Regions from separate parts of the Desulfitobacterium metallireducens DSM 15288 genome, predicted to be linked through region 2. Evidence: riboswitches for the same ligand, from Rfam matches in the RefSeq annotation. Region 2 holds a riboswitch; the other holds the start of a gene.
The links. A riboswitch is a leader RNA that binds a small molecule or an ion and turns the genes downstream of it on or off. The one in region 2 is predicted to bind lysine.

Region 1 (10,045 bases), 560 kb from region 2:
TTATCATCAAGAATATTTTCCCCCTGATAAATGATTTGACCGCCACTTGGCTTTTCCAGGAGATTTATACAACGCAGAAGTGTTGATTTCCCAGATCCGGATGACCCAATGATGCAAACCACTTCTCCCGATTTAACAGAAAAATCTATGTCCTTCAACACTTCATGACTCCCAAAGGATTTACTTAGATGTTGAATATCAATGACCTTGTCCATAATTCCCCTCCTCTATCGAATCGTTAAATCAACTGTTAGTTTTTTGTTCTGCGAAGTATATCTTCTGGTGTTTCGACTTGCATTTGATTGCCCATCATAATGTAGTCGTCTGGGCCATCTAATTTTCTTTCAAAATAGCGCAGAATTCTTGTAACCGTAAACGTCATAATAAAATAGAGCACACAAGCTACAAAGAAAGATTCAAAATATCTAAAGTTGTTGCCTGCAACCGATTTTGTTTGGAAATATAACTCCGATACTGCAATTACGTTAAGAACAGAAGTATCTTTAATGTTAATGACAAATTCATTCCCTGTTGCCGGTAAAATGTTGCGAATAACTTGAGGTAAAACGACATTCATCATCGTTTGAATATGATTCATGCCAATCGCCTGAGCCGCTTCGAATTGACCTTTCTCGATCGATACAATACCACCACGCACGATTTCTGACATATAGGCTCCTGTGTTAATGGATACGATAAAGATGGCTGCCACTGTACGATTGATATCCAAGCCAAAAGCTTGCGCCGAACCATAATAGATAACCATAGCCTGAACAATCATCGGCGTTCCGCGGAAGAATTCAATATATATCGATAGAATAGCATTGATTACTCTTAAAAATTGTCTTTTCACTCCACGCTCAGGCATGGGGATCGTCCGAATAATTCCTACTAATAGCCCAATTATTGAACCAATAATTGTACCAATCAAGGAAATATAAAGGGTCAATCCAGCGCCACGAATGAACATGGGCCCGTTTTCTGAAACAATTCTTACAAGCCATTGAAAGCTCATTTTTCTCCTCCTTATGATAGAAACATCATAAAACCGACTGCATTATAATGTAGCCGGTTTTGATAATCATATTAAAATGTTCCAACCTTATTTAGTAGCGGGTTGATTCTTAATTGCCGTATCCATAATACTTGTCTGTTCTTGCTCTGAAATTCCCGCTAAGATTTCATTGATTTTAGGAGTGAGCTGACTTCCTTTAGCAATTCCCACAGCAATTGCCGTATCATCCGGTGAAGTCACAAAACCCTCTTTAAATTCAACCATTTTGAAATTAGAATTCGCAGTTTGAGCACTTACAGCTTCCGGTCGTTCTGAAACATATCCATCAATAACCCCTGATTCAAGAGCAACCCTCATTGCTGGGAAATTGTCCATCGCGGGTTGTTTAGCAACACCATTAATTTGATCAATCACTGAATAATGGAAGGTGTTTAATTGAGCTGTGATTTTCGCACCTTTGAAATCTTGAATCGAAGTCGCGCCTTGATATTTTCCGCCGTTTTTAACGACCATGACCAAATTAGATTTATAGTAGTTGTTTGTGAAATCAATGGTTTCCTTACGTTTTTCAGTCGGAGACATCCCTGCGATGATCGCATCAATCTTACCCGAAGTTAAGGCAGGAACAAGACCATCCCATTCTGTTTTAACAATAACGAGATCTTTTCCTAACCCTTTTGCAATTTTCTTAGCGATTTCTACGTCATAACCGCCAGCATATTCTGAAGTTCCCTCGATTTTAACCCCACCATTGGACGCATCCTTTTGAGTCCAGTTGAACGGCGCATATCCCGCTTCCATCCCAACCTTGAAGGTTCCATTTGTTGCGGCTGCAGGGGCTTTTGAACTTTCAGTGCTATTGCTTGATCCGCATCCTGATACCAACATGATAAGAGATAAGGAAATTACAAATAATAACGTTAACTTCTTTCTCACAAATACCCTCTCCTTTAATTCTACTAATTTTAAACCATTAAAAAAAGACCTGAGATGAACTCAGGTCTCTATTTGTATAGTTACCCTATATTCCCCCTTTTAATCCCAAATGAGATAGCTCAACTCAATAAACTGGGTAGTTTATTGAGACAGTCCTGTAGCTCTTAACTACAGACCCAGCTAATAATACTGAGAATATTATTAACTTCGGCGACCTACCCTTCTCCTTAGTTTCTCCGCATCTCAAACTCTACTAAAGACTGTTGAAAGCCGCGCCTCTACCTCACCATTAAAAGTGAGGTTAATATATAATTAAGCTCAGTCTACAACAACACATTTTGTCTGTCAACTTAGTATTCAAATTGTTTAAGACTCTAACACAAAAGTCGAGGATTTTGTAGAAAAATGAAGATATAGCGCATGTTGTTAATAATCAAACGAACTACAGTAAAATATAGGCCTTATTGGAGAATATAAAAAGTATCTGCCCAAATTTGGTGCTATACAATCTAATATATAGGGATTATTATAGTTTAAGTTAAATATAGCCAGCGCTGAATTCTATGGAAGCGGGGGAACCAAGTCCGGCTATCGATTAGCCAAATGGGGTGAATCACCGAAAGGTGACGGGTAAATTCCTTTCAATCCGAACCCGACAGCTAACCTCGTAAGCGTTGAAAGGGGGCAAAAAGCAAACCATACCCTTTGGTTTGTTATGCAAGACATTAACCCCAAATGGGGTTTTTTCTTTTTTGTGAACATCACAGTATGAAATAAACTTGTAGCTAATCGAGAAAACTTCATACGCGACTACCTACGTAAAATTGTTTATACAGAAGGCTTACAAATAGATATGAAGGGATAGAACAATGGAAAAGGCATTAAATATCTGCAAAGAACGGCCCTTAACCTTAGCTGGTATGCTCGTAACAATCGGTGTTGTTTATGGTGATATTGGTACATCACCCTTATATGTTATGAAGGCATTAGTTGAAGGTAACGGTGGATTAAGATCAATTACCCCTGAATTTATATACGGTTCTCTTTCCCTTATTTTCTGGACTCTTACCTTACTTACCACGATCAAGTACGTTCTAATTGCACTCAAAGCAGATAATCATGGAGAAGGCGGCATCCTTGCCCTGTATTCACTAATTCGAAAGCGGGGTGCCTGGCTGATTGTTCCAGCGATGATTGGGGGAGCAGCCCTTTTAGCAGACGGCGTTTTGACTCCGGCCGTTACTGTCACAACTGCTGTAGAAGGATTAAAAGGTATTCCCAGCTATATAAATAACTTTGGCTCGAACCAATCCACTGTTCTTTTGATTACCGTTATCATTCTTTGTGTCCTGTTCCTGATCCAACGAACGGGAACTGAGATCATAGGACGATTATTTGGACCCATTATGGTTTTATGGTTTCTCATGTTAGGTGTTTTCGGTATTATCCATGTTTTCGGAAACCTTGATATCTTAAAATCTTTTTCTCCCTACTATGGAATTAAACTCTTGTTTAGTGACGAAAATAAAGTCGGATTTGCAATCTTGGGTAGTGTATTCTTAGCTACAACGGGAGCAGAAGCGTTGTATTCGGATTTAGGACATGTCGGGAGAAGAAATATCTACGCAACTTGGCCATTTGTAAAGATTTGCTTATTGCTTAACTATTTTGGTCAAGGAGCTTGGTTATTACAGATCAAGGACAATCCGGGCTTTCATAAGATAATAGGATTTAATCCTTTTTTTGAGATGATGCCGTCTGACTTTCGCATCTTTGGTGTTGCCTTTGCAACGATAGCCGCGATTATTGCTTCCCAAGCTTTAATTTCCGGATCCTTTACACTGGTTTCCGAAGCCATTAAGTTGGATCTATTACCGAGATTAAGAACCTACTATCCTGCTATGTCAAAAGGCCAAATGTACATTCCAATCGTTAATATCCTTTTAATGTTATCGTGTATAGGAGTGGTTCTCTTCTTTCAAACTTCTGCACACATGGAATCAGCTTATGGGTTAGCAATTACTATTACGATGCTGATGACCACAATCTTGTTGTTTAATTATCTTCTTCAAAAAAACGTATCCAGGGTACTTTCGTTTCTAATGGTTATCCTTTTTGGAACTTTGGAAACTGCTTTTTTCATTTCGAGTGCTTCGAAGTTTTTCCATGGTGGATTTGTAACAATAATTATCGCCTCTCTCATTTTAATCATGATGGTTTTATGGTTTAAAGCGGCAAAACTTCAACAAGTTGTGTCAAAAGCCGTTTCATTGGAAGATTATATTACTAAGCTTGATCATCTTAGAAGAGATGAACATATTCCGGTATATGCCACGAATTTAGTTTATCTAACCAGCAAATCAAAACCAGGAAAGGTCAACAATGAAATTATTTATTCGATTTTAGATAAACGGCCAAAAAGAGCGGAAGTTTATTGGTTTGTAAACGTAGAAGTGACCGATGAACCCAGGACGATGGCCTACTCCGTGGAAAACTTCGGAACCGATTTTGTTTTCAAAGTGCAACTGCGTTTGGGATTTAGGATGGAACAAAAAGTGAGTACGTATTTAAGGCAAGTGGTAACCGATCTGATGGAGGCCGATGAAATAAAACAACAACCGCAAGTGTATTCTACAAATGCAGTCAACAGTAACATTGGGGATTTCTGTTTTGTTTTAGTCCGTGAAGAACTGGGTTATGATAGTGATCTTCCTTTATATGAACGATTAATCATGCAATTTAGACTCTATATAAAGGAAATTACAGTTTCTCCGGTGAGATGGTTTGGGCTCGAACATACGGATGTTAAAATTGAACACGTTCCTTTACACTTTGGAGCCCCGAGATCAATCAAACTCGAAAGAGAAACTAGATAATAGAGGTGATTGCGAATGAACGAAGCACTTTTTGACCCCGTTGCTGCACGTTATGATTCCTGGTATGATACTGAGCTTGGATCAGTATCTGATCAAGTTGAACGTCACCTGGCCCAGTCCATGTTCAAGACACCGGGTCCAAAGGTTCTTGAGATCGGATGTGGTACTGGACAATATACGAGCTGGCTTGTGCAAGAGGGCTATGAGGTCACTGCAGTCGATATTTCCGGTGAAATGATGGCTCTGGCCAAAAAGAAACTAGCGGCGATTGAGGAAAACACCTCAAAAACGAATCGTGTTCACTGGTGGCATGCTGATATTACAGAAATTCCTGATCAACTCGAAACCTATGATGGAATTTTTTCCATGACCGCCTTTGAATTTGTGCCTGAACCGGAAAAAGTATTGCAAAAACTTTTTAGTCGTTTAAAGCCCGGGGGTTGCCTAATGATCGGACTCATCGCCGGCATGAGTGCCTGGAGTGAGTACTATGCGGAATCAGCTCGCAACAAGCCCAATTCGGTCTTCGCCCGTGCTGCTCTTTATACCAAAGAAGAAATATGTTCCTGGCAAATCGGTGGTTCTGCCGAAATTGGCGAATGTCTTTTCTTCCCACCGAATGTTCAAACAACCTCTGAAGCCCTTTCTATCGAGGAAAAAAGGGAAGGAAATCCTGGCTTTGTGGTAGCAAAGTGGGTAAAGACTATACGATGAGTGTTGAATAAAAAAACATCCGATCAGTGAGTTAAACTTTCGTTTTCTCACTGATCGGATGTTTTTTATGTATACTTTGATAAGCCTCTTCTTATGTACCTATTTACGTTGTAGCCCAAACAAACCATTCAGTTTATTGTGCAACAGCCCCATGTTAACGATAGAGTGCATTTCAGATCAAAGCAACTTTAACCTGGTCCGCTTGGACATGAAAAGCTAAAGTTTCAAAGGTTATTGCATCGACTGGCTCGCTAAAGAAATACCCCTGCATCTCATCACATCCCTTAGCCCGAATAAAACGATACTGGGTTTCAGTCTCTATCCCCTCGGCGACAACTCGCAAGTTTAGACTATGAGCCATCGCGATGATCGCTTCTGCCAGAGCTTCATCATACGCTAACTTACCGATATTGCGCATAAATTCTTTATCAATCTTGATAACATTAACGGGAAGATAGCGCAGATAATTTAAGGAGGAATACCCAGTTCCAAAATCATCGATGGAAATCTGAATTCCTTTCTCGACGAGTAAGTTCAACTTACGAATGGCCTCCACTCGCTCAACCATGAAAAGGCTTTCCGTTAATTCAAGTTCCAAGAAATGCGGATCTAAGCCGGTTTCTTGTAGTACCCCTAAAATCATCTCAACAACATCCGCCTGCTGAAATTGAAGTGTCGAAATATTAACGGACAGCGTCAGATTCTTTAGTCCCATATGCTGCCACTCACGAGTCTGACGGCAAGCTGTTTGCAAAGCCCATTTGCCCATCGGCACGATAAGCCCTGTCTCTTCAGCCAGCGGAATAAACTCTGCAGGAGACACGCTTCCCAAGTCCAGATCCAGCCATCGCATGAGGGCCTCCATCCCGGCCATCTTTCCAGTCTTCATGTTAACTCGCGGTTGATAATTCAGGAAAAGCTCCTGCTGTTCAAACGCCTTACGTAATTTCACTTCAAGTTTAAGTCGTTCCTTGGCCACTTGGGTCATTTCCGCTGCAAAGAAAGCATATTGATTCTTCCCTGCCTCTTTCGCTCGGTACATAGCGATATCTGCACATCGAATCAACGTCTCAGTATTTCTTCCATTCTGAGGATAAACACTAATCCCCAAACTTACCGTCACATAAAGATCGTATCCCGCAATAGAAAAAGGGCGTTTAAAATCTTCAACGATCTTTGCCGCAACTCGCTCAATCTCCGCTTTATCCTTAATTTCCTGAAGGATAATTGTAAATTCATCCCCTCCAAAGCGAGCTAAAAGTCCTGGATGATCAACACACTCCTTTAAGCGTTGACTCACTGCTTGCAACAGAAGATTGCCTTTATTATGGCCTAATGTATCATTAACAATTTTAAAGCGATCAAGATCGAGAAAGCAAAGTGCCCAAGGTTTATCTTCTGAATTCTGCTGAATACACTTTTCTAAAATCTCCTGAAAATGAAAACGATTCGGTAAGTCGGTCAAGCTATCATAATAGGAAAGATGACGAAGCTTTTCAAAGACCTCCAGGGTTTTTTCTTGGGACTGTCGAACAATTTTCGCAGGAAACCGATACAAGGCCAAACCAGCGAGCCCACCAATGGCCATAAACAGGACGAAAACCAACAGACTAGAATACAGCGTTCGGGAAGCATCGATACTGATTTCGACATAACCATAGAGCCCTTGATTAAAGATAATAGGAATTCGAGAACTTGCCATCCATGCCGGAGTATAATTAACCTCCTCATAAAGGAGATTTCCGCGCGAATTGTAAATTCTGATCGCACTGATATTACTTAGTTCGTGCGTATGTAGAACTTGGGTAAACTTTTGAACATTATAGCTCCAAAAATCTGGGCTTTCTCGAATCACAGGAATCAAAACCTCAACCATTTTGTCTGCATCCACTTTGGCGAGTTCTTTATCATTGGACCAGCTCAGGACAAAAAACGTGAGAGGCATTGATAGACAAATCAAAAGAGCTGCCGAGATTGCAAGATGGCGCATTTTAATAGAAAAGTCTCGATAAAAATGAATTGTTTTTTCCATAGGACTCACTTCCCTAGTGGAATTCCGTGTGCTGAACGGATTATTTCCTGTCCTTCATTAGACCATACGTACTCTAGAAAGGTTTGAGCTTCCTTTGAAAGAGGTTCTTTATACGCAAAATAAATATCCTTGGACAGCTTATACGTTCCCTTTTCAACATTTTCAATCGTCGGTTGGATTCCATCAAATAATAGAGGTTTAATTTCATGTTTCTCAACGGCCAATGCCGCACTGTCCGTAAAACCGATTGAATTTTTGGTTTGAGTTATTGCCTGGGCCTCTTCCTCATCAGTAAAAGAAACCTGCCACCGTTTAGCCTCTAAGGACTCAGTTAAAGCCTCTTTAAAACCAGGTATTTCCTTTTTCAAAACCTCATTTGTACTATCTCCCTCTTCGCGGGAAAACAGTATAACATTTTGTCCGTTACGCCACTGGCTTTTTGTTCCTTTAAAAATCGCTGCCAGGTCATCCCCCGTTATTTGTTCCTCTAAAACACTAGGATGAACTCCTATGACCACCGCGACACGAGCATAGGGAATTTGCTTTAGGCCTTGATCCACTTCCTCAGGTTTTAACGGCCGTGAAAGTAATCCCAAATCAATGGCGTTATTCCTCAGGGCCTTAATCGCTCCACCCGAACCTATACTTTTCGGTAAGGTTATAGTTTGCCCTGATTTTTTCATATACCCCTCAATTAAACGTTGGGTGATCGGTAAGTTGCTTCCTGACCCAGCAACTGTAAAATTGGTGTGGGTTTTCTCATCCACTGGCTCTGGGGTATTCTTCGTCCCACATGCCGTAAGCAGAAGAATTAGCGTTAATACAAGACCACTCAAAAGAAACAAGCGTCGTAACTTTTTGAGCATGCATCCACCTTCTGACAATAATTTTCCTATATATTCATATTCTTCCTTTATACCTAAATCCCTTTGCAAATATTTTATTTCTCTAATTTTTAAGCTGTATAAGAGTCAAGGGAACAAGTTTTTTAACCAATAAAAGGTGAATTATGCTATTATATGGAATGATATAACGTATTAAATAAGAGGGGGATTAATAGTGGAACTAACTATCTATCCGATATCTAAAGAACTTACAGACGATTTCTTATATTTTTTTGATAAAGTAGCTTTTACTGATAACAAAGAGTGGGCTGGCTGCTATTGTCGTTTCTATCATTTAAATGATGATGAATTGAAACGGCAGACAGGGAAAAGTAATCGTCTGTCCGCCATTAAATCAATTCAACAGGATAAAATGAAAGGGTATTTAGCTTACCTTGATGGAGAGCCTGTAGGTTGGTGCAATGTAAACGATAAGAATAATTATTCGAGGCTTCTATTGAATAAAGAGCTATGGGATGGAGCAGAGGAAAAAATCTGTTCTATTGTTTGCTTTGTTATTTCTCCAGAATATAGAAGGAAGGGTGTAGCCAGCCAAATACTAAATGTAATATGTAATGACTACTCAAATAAGGGATATAAGTATATAGAAGCATATCCAAAGAAGGGGGAACTAACGAGTGCTCAACACTATAATGGACCTCTATCCATGTATATAAAGGCGGGATTTTCTTTGTATAAAACATTTAGCCATTATGATATTGTTCGAAAGGCGTTATAAACGATGTTTGAAAATTAGCAGTATTAATACCACCCAAATTAATATTATTGGTATTGCAAAATACCACCTTTTAGGTTTACCACTACTCCATAAGTTTTCTGCTTCAATTCTGCATTGAGTTAATATTTCTTCTGGTATAAATTTTATTGTTATTGCAACAAGTATTGGAAGTAAAATAAGGTCGTCTAAAAAACCTATAACTGGTATAAAATCTGGTATAAAATCAATAGGTGATAACGCATATCCAATTGTAATTCCAGCCAAAATCTTTGCGATTACTGGTGTTTCTTTCTTCTTCAAAGCTATAAATACAGCAGGTATATCTGACTTTAATTTTCTTGCTCTAACTTTTAAATCCATCATATAAACCTCCAACTCTATTAAAGAGTAAAAATTTAAATTTAACATAACAAGGAATTAAAGTCAACATTAGGTATAAGGCAATCAGAACGCTTAGAATTGGGTCAATGACATACACTTCGTTTTTTGTTTCAGCAGCATTTATAGCCCCTTCGTTTTTACAGTGGTATAATCATACTCATTAGATTGACTTAAAAAGCAGATTAATTATACTAACTAATACTAAAAATAATGACAGAAGGAAAGAACCTATGGAAGAAGCAAAGCTTATTGAAATGATCAAGAATAATCCGAGTACTATTGCACATATCAATGAACCTACCGATGAGATGAAGTTATTGGCTATTCGAAAAAATGGCCTGACCTTAGAATATATTGATAATCCAACTCCAGAGATGCAAGAACAAGCGATAGCCAATAATGCTCGAGCGATTCAATTTATAAATAACCCTACAGAAGATATGATGATAAAAGCGATCCATGATGGAT
Region 2 (10,045 bases):
CCATTTCCAACCCTTTTTCAAAAGCATAGATCATGTTAACCGGTGGAGTTGCATAATACTTTCCAGGATCCTGCATAATCGGGATCCAATTTTTGATATCGGCATAATATCCCAAAACACTTTCTCTCGCTTCACGAGCAGCAAGCGCCTTCGGACCAAAAGCAACAATCGCCAATCCCGGTGGAACACCGATTGCTTTTTGAGATCCTGTTAAAACCACATCAAGCCGATATTCGGCATTTCCGTATTCCTTCTGCATATCCTCTTCAATTGCGGCTGATGCACAAACTCCATCCAAAATGAAAAGCGCTCCACTTTTCTTTACAGCGGGCACCAGCTCATCAAGGTTAGCCACGACGCCAGTCGAAGTATCCACGTGGGTTACAGTTACTGCTTTATAGTGACCTTCTGCGCATTTCCTTTCAACTTCTGCAGCATCGACATGCTGACCCCATTCAGCTTGAATCGTATCCACTTGAATACCAAATGCTTTAGCTAAGGTCGTAAAACGATCACTAAAGAAACCATGACTAACAACTAATAATTTTTCACCTGGAGCCACCGTATTCATGATGGCAATTTCCATGGATAATGTCCCGGATCCAGCTACAACAAAAACCTCGCCATCTGTATTGTTAAACAGTTGTCGGGTCATTTCCAAGCTATTCTTGAAGATTTTGACGAACCTAGCATCAGTATGAGCCATGGTCTCACCAGCTAAAGCTTTGTAAATGTCGTCGTGGACCGGTGTCGGACCTGGGATGAGTAATAATTCCCGATTTGGCATTAAAATTTTCCTCCTTAGATTGGTATATAATTACAATTAAAGTTAATTATAATCCTCTTAAAACTAATTTTTTCCCAAAAAGGCCCCATCCTGTATCTATTTTAAGGTTATAACTATCATCCAAGTTTAATAGAGATAAATGGATATATACTCTAACTTGACCATTAAGCAGAACTTCCTTGTAAGTGTTGACGTCAGCTTTAGTTTCATCCGGACAACCCAATTGTATTCTTGGGTGACGCAAATTAGCTAATGCATTCCCACCATTCAGTAAAATGTACTTTTGAGCCTCAGAGGTAACCATTAAATTCATACCATTCCTCCTATAACTAACGTTATCACATTCTAAATGCCCTGTCCAGGTGGACAAATGTCTACTGATAAAAAATCTAAGGTCAAAAGATCGGATTCAACCTATCTTTTGACCTTATTGTATTAAAACTCTGCGTTCTTTACCGTCCTTGGGAAAGCAATAACGTCTCGGATGTTCGAAATACCTGTCAAGTACATTATGATTCGCTCAAAGCCCAGGCCATATCCCGCATGATGGGTTCCTCCATATTTACGCAAATCAAGATACCAGCTGTAATCCTCTTGCTTAAGTCCAAGTTCCTTCATTCTTTTCTCTAAAGCCTCTAAACGCTCTTCACGCTGACTACCGCCAATAATTTCTCCAATACCAGGAACAAGAAGATCCATCGCTGCAACCGTCTTCTGATCTTCATTCATTCTCATATAAAAAGCTTTAATATCTTTAGGATAATCGATAACAAAAATAGGTTTTTTAAAGACTTGCTCTGTCAAATAACGTTCGTGTTCTGTTTGCAAATCTGTTCCCCACTCCACAGGATATTCGAACTGATCCTTGACCTTCTCTAATAACTCAATGGCCCGAGTATATGTGACCCGCTCGAAATCCGATTGAACAATATTATTCAGTCGTTCCAGTAAGTTTTTGTCCACAAATTCGTTGAAAAATGCCATCTCTTCTGGAGCTTTTTCAAGAACATAATTGATAATATATTTAATCATGTCTTCAGCTAACTCCATATCATCCTCTAAATTAGCAAAAGCAATCTCTGGCTCAATCATCCAGAACTCTGCAGCATGACGAGCGGTATTCGAATTCTCCGCTCGGAAAGTTGGGCCAAAGGTATATACATTTCGAAAGGCCATGCAGTAGGTTTCAGCATTGAGCTGCCCACTTACCGTCAGATTCGTTTCCTTTCCAAAAAAATCTTTGCTGAAATCGATTTTCCCCTCTTCTGTCCGTGGTAAAGCATTTAAATCTAAAGTAGTTACGCGGAACATTTCCCCGGCCCCTTCAGCATCACTCCCGGTAATAAGCGGCGTATTTACATAGACGAAACCTCGCTCCTGAAAAAATTGATGAATCGCGAAGGCGACTATGGAACGCACCCGGAAAACAGCAGCAAATGTATTCGTTCGAGGACGCAAATGGGCAATCGTCCGCAAATATTCAAAGGAATGCCGTTTCTTTTGGAGAGGATAATCTGAAGCACACTCTCCTTCAACAACGATCGTTTGAGCTTTAAGCTCAAAGGGTTGCTTTGCTCCGGGTGATTCAGCTAAGATACCCTTAACGATAAGCGAGGTTCCGGTCGTTAATTTCGTGATTTCCGCGTAATTCTCCAAACCCTCTTCAAAAACAACTTGAATATTTTTAAAGAAAGTCCCATCGTTTAACTCTATAAAGCCAAACGCTTTCGAGGCGCGGAGAGTCCGAACCCATCCTGAGACCTCTATTTCTTGATTTAAATACAGCGCAGAATTTCGGTAAATATCTTTAATTAAAGTGCTCTTCATCCATAAAATCTCCCTTCACTCTGATTCTATTATGTTGATGTGATTTAAATTTGATTCGCAATTTATCTGAATAATAAATTCCACCCCGCACCTCCAAAATCCTTCTTCTTTCTAATCTATCGTCAGTTGTCACTCATAAACAAAGAGGGCTGAGTCCATTTTTCTCCTCATTTATTCTCATTGTACAAACGAATCCAATAATGAATACAATACACATAACATTTATACGAAGGAAAATGCAGTTTTATCGAGAATATATCTGTTGCACAACACAAAATATAGATTCAAGGATGGCTCCTCAGTTGTTACTCACTCATAAATTGTCTAAAAAATATTAGGAGGTAAAGTTATGTCCTACGTACAAGAAGTACTCGAAAAAGCCGTTAAACGCAATCCAGGTGAAGTTGAATTTCATCAAGCTGTCAAAGAAGTTTTGGATACCTTAGCCCCTGTATTCGAAAAGCATCCTGAATATGTTGAGGCTGGAATTCTTGACCGAATCGTTGAACCGGAAAGACAACTGATGTTCCGCGTCCCCTGGGTTGACGATCAAGGAAAAGTCCAAGTTAACCGTGGTTTCCGAGTTCAATTCAATAGCGCTATCGGACCGTATAAAGGCGGCCTCCGTTTCCATCCTTCCGTTTACCTCGGAATTATTAAATTCTTAGGTTTTGAACAAATCTTCAAGAATTCCTTAACAGGGCTCCCTATCGGCGGCGGAAAGGGAGGAAGCGACTTCGATCCTAAAGGAAAATCTGACGCTGAAGTCATGCGTTTCTGTCAAAGCTTCATGACTGAGCTCTACCGTCACATTGGCGCAGATGCTGACGTACCTGCAGGAGATATCGGGGTTGGCGGACGTGAAGTTGGATATCTGTTTGGGCAATATAAAAGAATTACCAATCTCTATGAAGGTGTTCTAACCGGTAAAGGTCTTACCTTTGGCGGCAGCCTTACACGGACAGAAGCCACAGGTTATGGATTAGTCTACTTCATGGATGAAGCCATCAAAGCTCAAGGAAAATCCTTCAACGGTGCAACCGTTGTTATTTCCGGTTCAGGTAATGTCGCAATTTATGCTGCTGAAAAAGCACAACAACTCGGTGCTAAGGTTGTTACCATGAGCGATTCAAACGGCTATATCTATGATGCAGATGGCATCAAGCTCGACACGATTAAGCAACTTAAAGAAGTTGAACGTAAACGGATTAAAGCATATGTAGAAATTCACCCAAATGCTAAGTACCATGAAGGCTGCGCAGGCGTCTGGACAGTTCCTTGTGACATTGCACTTCCCTGTGCAACTCAAAACGAACTTGATGGTAAAGCTGCAGAAACACTGCTCGCTAATGGCTGCTTTGCAGTCGGCGAAGGTGCTAATATGCCTTCCACTCCAGAAGCTGTTGACCTATTCTTAAACAAAAAAATCATTTATGCACCAGGTAAAGCTTCGAATGCTGGCGGAGTTGCCGTTTCTGCTCTTGAAATGTCGCAGAACAGCATGCGCTACTCTTGGACTTTTGAAGAAGTTGACGCTAAACTCAAGAATATTATGGTTAACATCTACAACAATGCAAGCCATGCTGCAAAAGAATACGGATTTGAAGGCAACCTCGTTGCCGGAGCTAATATTGCCGGATTCTTAAAAGTAGCAGAAGCCATGAAAGCACAAGGGATCGTTTAATACTTATACTTATACTTAAAATCGTGTAGCTTCTCAACATCCGTTCACTAATAGGTTCTTAGAAGCGGGTTCGATTACTGTAAGCAAAAACGGCGGAAAAGATTCACTATGAATCCTTCCACCGTTTTTCTTTATCTACCGTTTTTCCTAACGCGTTAAACTCATTAAAGTTTTGAGAAATCCAGAGTGGCAAAATAATCCTCAAGCGTCTCCGCTCGACGAATCATATCAACAGTTCCATCCTCTTTGAGAAGAAGTTCTGCTGAGCGAAGTTTGCCATTATAGTTGAAGCCCATAGCATGCCCATGCGCACCCGTATCATGAATCACGATAAGATCTCCCAGGTCAATGCGTGGAAGTTGCCGATCCACAGCAAATTTATCATTATTCTCGCATAGACTACCGGTTATATCATAGACATGATCCTTCGGCAAAGCTTCTTTTCCCACGACTGTGACGTGATGATAGGCCCCATAAATACCCGGTCTCATTAAATCCACCATACACGTATCTAATCCAATGTAGTTTTTATAGATTTCTTTCTTATGAAGAGCTCGTGTAACTAAGTACCCATAAGGTCCTGTAATCACCCGTCCACATTCCATGGCCAATTTAAGGGGATGTAAATTCTTTGAGGCAATCCGTTCCTCATAAGCTTTACGAACCCCTTCGCCAACATATTCGAGTTTAATGGGTTCTTGTTCTGGACGGTAAGGAATTCCTATTCCACCCCCAAAATTAACAAATTCAATTTTTATTCCTAACTTTTCTTTGAGTTCAACAACGAGATCAAACATCATCTCTGCAGTCTCAATAAAATAATCCGGATTAAGTTCATTCGAGATCACCATGGTATGCAGCCCAAAGCGCGTCACGCCCTTGTCCTGCACAATCTTGTATGCATGAAACAGTTGTTCTTTCGTCAACCCATACTTTGCATCTTCAGGAGTTCCTATAATGGAATTACCTCCTGATCTTAAGGGACCTGGATTATAGCGAAAAGAAATGAGATCAGGTATACCCGCTACTTTTTCTAAAAATTCGATATGGGTAATATCATCTAGGTTAATAACCGCACCAATCTCTCTTGCCTTCATAAATTCCTCAGCAGGAGTGTCATTTGATGTAAACATGATATTTTCGCCGGTAATTCCACTCTTCTCTGCTAAGACCAGTTCTGCGAGAGAGCTACAATCCGCGCCAAAGCCTTCCTCGCGCAGAATCTTTAAAAGATACGGATTGGGTGTCGCCTTCACTGCAAAATACTCTTTGAATTCTGGCGCCCATGCAAAAGCTTGAGTTAAACGCCGAGCATTCTCGCGGATTGCTTTTTCATCATAAATATGAAAAGGAGTTCCATACTGGGATACAATTCTTTTTAATTTTTCCTGGCTAAAAGGTAATGTTTTATTGGCCACGATCCAATCCTCCCTTTTATCTTTGGTGAATGGTTCGATTAAAATCCCCATCAAAAAAGCGGTCACGAGTACACTCACAACCGCTTCAAAGGTAGAAGGATAATCCTCCACCCTTAATGGACGAGATAGCACTCCACCAATTTCCGGTGACAGTCTTGCACTTTTTCACTGCAAGCCCAGCCTAAGATTCATTGCCCTGAACCTAGACTTCGGCGGGAATTCCTTTCCGTATTGGTCATTGTTTGGCTACCTCACAATACGTACTCTTTATTCACCGCACCTCTATCATTCACTTTTTTATTATCATCTATTATGCAACAGATTGAATCCTATGTCAACACAACACTCGCCTGACCTATGATTGCATCTTGTCTGACTTTGAAGTATTGTGTGAGACGCCTTCCATTAGTCCTTTATTATGGAGAGCCTCCTCGACCTCCAAAGTAATTTGGCCTCCTTTTTTGCTCTCATGCGGTTCAGAACCATAATCATCTCCCGTTTGACCCGTAACACTGACAACGCCTGCAGGCTCCCATAATTGGCGTTGAAGTTCTTCTGGCTTGCTTTTTTCCTCATTCATTAACATATGCCTCCTCAAAATTTATTGTGCTGTCGTATCGAATATAAGTTAGAGTGCCCAAATAAGTTCAAAAACATGATTATAAGAAAGTTCCTTGTGGAAACTCCCTTGACTCAAGACTGTTCATTCCTTATATTGAAAGTATCCAAAAAAAATAGAAACTTACCTGTTAAGGAGGTCTGGATATGTCTCAAAAAACAAATGCTGCACGGATCCTCGATCAAGCGGGGATTTCCTATAAACTGATTCCCTACGAAGTAGATGAATCAGACTTGTCTGCTGTTACTGTAGCTCGAAAAGTCGGAATTCCACCTGAACAGATCTTTAAAAGTATCGTTGTGCGCGGAGATAAAACAGGCGTTCTCATCGCTTGCATTCCTGCTGACAAAGAACTTAACCTTAAAGCCTTAGCCCAACTCAGCGGCAATAAAAAAGTCGAAGTCGTCCATTTAAAAGAGGTTCAGCCCCTAACCGGATATATCCGCGGTGGAGTCTCCCCCCTCGGTACAAAGAAAAAATATCCTGTATTTTTCGACGAGACAGCAGAGTTAGTTGATGGCTTATCCATCAGCGCCGGAATGCGGGGCTTACAGATCTTCATCGAACCCGAAGATCTCCTCCAGGTCACAGAAGCGAAAACTGGAGCAATCACTACTTAGTTTCCCTTGATTAAACAAGGTGCTGTCGCAAAACCTATGGTCGTGTAGTTTCGGGTCTTTTGCAATAGTCTATAATTATTTTGAGCACCGAAAAAGGGACTGTTTTGCGACAGTCCCTTTTTCATTTCTAGGTACCTTTTAGTAGTTTCTTTAATTGATTTTAAATGAGCTCTTCATTGAGACAATCCGATTAAATACCGGCTTCTCGGAAGTCGTATATTTCGAATCGACATTAAAATACCCATGACGGTAAAACTGGAATTTATCCTGAGCCTTAACCTCTTCCATATTCCGTTCGACAAAGCCTTGTTGGACTTCGAGCGAATTAGGATTGATATAATCGAGGAACGTCTTACCTTCCTCTTCTTCCGCTTTCATTTGTTCATCAAGAATTAGCGGCTCATAAAGACGGAACTCCGCGGAAAGCGCTTGACTCGCTTCTACCCAGTGGATCGTTCCTTTAACCTTTCGACCCGTAAATCCAGATCCGCTTTTCGTCTCTGGATCATAAGTACAATGAATCTCGATTACTTTCCCTTGTTCGTCTTTAATAACCTCTTCGCATTTAATAAAATAAGCATGCTTTAACCTAACTTCATTTCCAGGAAAAAGTCTAAAATATTTTGGTGGTGGTGTCTCCATAAAATCATCTTGTTCAATATAGATTTCCCGAGAGAAGGGAATTTGCCGATTTCCCATTTCCGGATTTTCTGGGTTGTTTTCAGCCTCAAGCATTTCCACTTGTCCTTCTGGATAGTTTGTGATGACAACTTTCAAAGGCTGAAGAATTGCCATTGTTCGAGGAGCCTTTAACTTTAAATCCTCCCGAATAAAATGCTCGAGCATCTTTTCATCGACGATACTATCTGCTTTAGCAACCCCAATTTCCCGTGCAAAATTACGGATTGACTCAGGCGTATACCCTTTACGGCGGAGTCCTGAAATCGTTGGCATTCTAGGATCGTCCCAACCATCAACGACTTTTTCATCCACCAACAGTTTGAGTTTACGTTTGCTCATCACGGTATTGGTGATATTTAAACGAGCAAATTCATATTGATGAGGAACATTAGCCATCTCACATTCACCGACTACCCAATCATAAAGGGGGCGATGGTCTTCAAATTCCAAAGTACAAATCGAGTGAGTTACTCCTTCAATTGCATCCTCTAACGGATGAGCGAAATCATACATTGGGTAGATACACCATTTGTCTCCCGTGTTGTGATGAGTGGCATGAGCAATTCGATAGAGAATCGGATCACGCAAATTAATATTCGGGGAAGACATATCAATCTTTGCTCGGAGAACCTTCTCCCCATCCTTAAACTCCCCTTTACGCATCCGCTCAAAGAGATCTAAATTCTCCTCAATGGACCGATGACGATCCGGACTTTCTTTTCCTGGTTCAGTTAAGGTTCCCCGTGCTTTGCGGATTTCCTCAGCCGAAAGATCACAGACGTAAGCTTTCCCCTTTTGAATTAACAAAACTGCACGCTTATAAAACTCCTCAAAATAATTGGATGCGAAGAAAAGATTATCCCATTCATAACCCAACCATTCTACATCTTGTTTAATTGACTCCACATATTCCGTATCTTCTTTAACCGGATTCGTATCATCAAAGCGAAGATTGGTCTTTCCCTTGAACTCATCCGCCAAATCAAAATTTAAACAGATTGATTTAGCATGGCCAATATGTAAATAGCCATTAGGCTCGGGAGGGAAACGCGTTTGAATATGATTGACTTTACCGGACTTTAGATCCTCGATGATAATATTGCGCAAGAAATTAGACGAATTGTTTTCCACAGATATCAACCTTTCTATCTCATTCACATCTACCCTAAGATTTTATATGCCTTATTTCCTAGCCACCAATCGTGATCATCTTAGTGGCGATTATTCATCCGAATAAAATTCTACACCGGAATAAGTTTTTCCTTCTTCTATCGCTTTTAGTGTTCCCATTTGTTTCATATATGAATCTTCTGTCAGATTTAAAGAAGAGCTGAACCCTTTATTAAAGAAGTTTCAGCTCTTTGCATTTCAACAACCATTCCTTATATTGATTGCACTACTTTTAAAATCGAGCAGGTAAAATCTCTACCCAATAATTATCGGGGTCATTAATAAAATAGATTCCCATTTCTTTATTTTCAAAACAAATACATCCCATTTTCTGATGATGTTCATAGGCCGCTTCAAAATCATCGACCGTCAAAGCAAGATGAAATTCATTATCCCCTAAATTATAAGCTTCTGATCGATCCCTTAACCAAGTTAACTCAAGCGAATGTTGTGTAGATCCATCACCAAGGTAAACAAGAATAAAGCTCCCATCCTGGGGTTCAATTCTCTTAACCTCAACTAAGCCTAACGCTTCACTATAAAAATTAAGACTTTTCTCTAAATCAAGGACATTAATATTATTATGATTGAATGTAAATTCCATTTAGAATCCCTTCCTCCTCAATTTTTCAGTATACCTTTAACTCTATAATCAATAATAATTAATAAGCTTATTAGAATTATTGTATAATCATTACGAGGTGATAACAATGGGAGATAATACGATTAAAATTAATTATTTATATCACAGTGGTTTCAGTGTTGAAACCAAGGGTCACATTCTTATTTTTGATTATTATCAAGGTCCTATTCAGCTTAGCGACAAGCCTACTTATATTTTTTCTTCACATAGCCATGCTGACCATTTTAATCCTATCATCTTTGAATGGCAAAGAACAAAAGCAGATATCCACTACATTCTGAGCAGTGATATTAGTATCCCTCCCGAAGTTACACATACTCAGTCACTATCTCCCTATGAGGAATGCACTATTGATGGACTTAAAATTAAAGCGTATAACTCCACCGATATCGGTGTTTCATTTCTCGTCGAATGCGAGGGAATCCATCTCTTTCACGCCGGTGATTTAAATTGGTGGTATTGGATCGATACTCCCGAAGAGATGGAAAAAGCCGAATCAGGCTATAAAAATGAAATCGAAAAAATAAAGGGAGAACCTATTGATATTGCCTTCTTCCCTGTCGATCCAAGACTAGAGAAGAATTATTCTGCTGGTG

Region 1: it holds a riboswitch for lysine, as region 2 does, so the genes downstream of both, DESME_RS02490 (transporter substrate-binding domain-containing protein) here and lysA (diaminopimelate decarboxylase) in region 2, are expected to answer to the same signal.

The regions. Positions count from the first base shown of each region.
Region 1 is NZ_CP007032.1:505,500-515,544, reverse strand. Features, by position in the region: gene DESME_RS02500 (amino acid ABC transporter ATP-binding protein) at 1-215, opposite strand, end outside; gene DESME_RS02495 (amino acid ABC transporter permease) at 251-1,015, opposite strand; gene DESME_RS02490 (transporter substrate-binding domain-containing protein) at 1,103-1,951, opposite strand; lysine riboswitch at 2,059-2,240, opposite strand; cyclic di-AMP (ydaO/yuaA leader) riboswitch at 2,494-2,640, shown strand; gene DESME_RS02485 (KUP/HAK/KT family potassium transporter) at 2,821-4,827, shown strand; gene DESME_RS02480 (class I SAM-dependent methyltransferase) at 4,843-5,541, shown strand; gene DESME_RS02475 (putative bifunctional diguanylate cyclase/phosphodiesterase) at 5,714-7,573, opposite strand; gene DESME_RS02470 (PstS family phosphate ABC transporter substrate-binding protein) at 7,579-8,439, opposite strand; gene DESME_RS02465 (GNAT family N-acetyltransferase) at 8,633-9,196, shown strand; gene DESME_RS02460 (YkvA family protein) at 9,191-9,556, opposite strand; gene DESME_RS02455 (hypothetical protein) at 9,808-10,045, shown strand, end outside.
Region 2 is NZ_CP007032.1:3,126,056-3,136,100, forward strand. Features, by position in the region: gene DESME_RS15010 (pyridoxal-phosphate-dependent aminotransferase family protein) at 1-787, opposite strand, end outside; gene DESME_RS15015 (hypothetical protein) at 834-1,100, opposite strand; gene asnS (asparagine--tRNA ligase) at 1,223-2,614, opposite strand; gene gdhA (NADP-specific glutamate dehydrogenase) at 2,964-4,298, shown strand; gene lysA (diaminopimelate decarboxylase) at 4,463-5,716, opposite strand; lysine riboswitch at 5,835-6,009, opposite strand; gene DESME_RS15035 (hypothetical protein) at 6,072-6,296, opposite strand; gene ybaK (Cys-tRNA(Pro) deacylase) at 6,482-6,955, shown strand; gene DESME_RS15045 (glutamine--tRNA ligase/YqeY domain fusion protein) at 7,106-8,773, opposite strand; gene DESME_RS15050 (VOC family protein) at 9,039-9,410, opposite strand; gene DESME_RS15055 (MBL fold metallo-hydrolase) at 9,517-10,045, shown strand, end outside.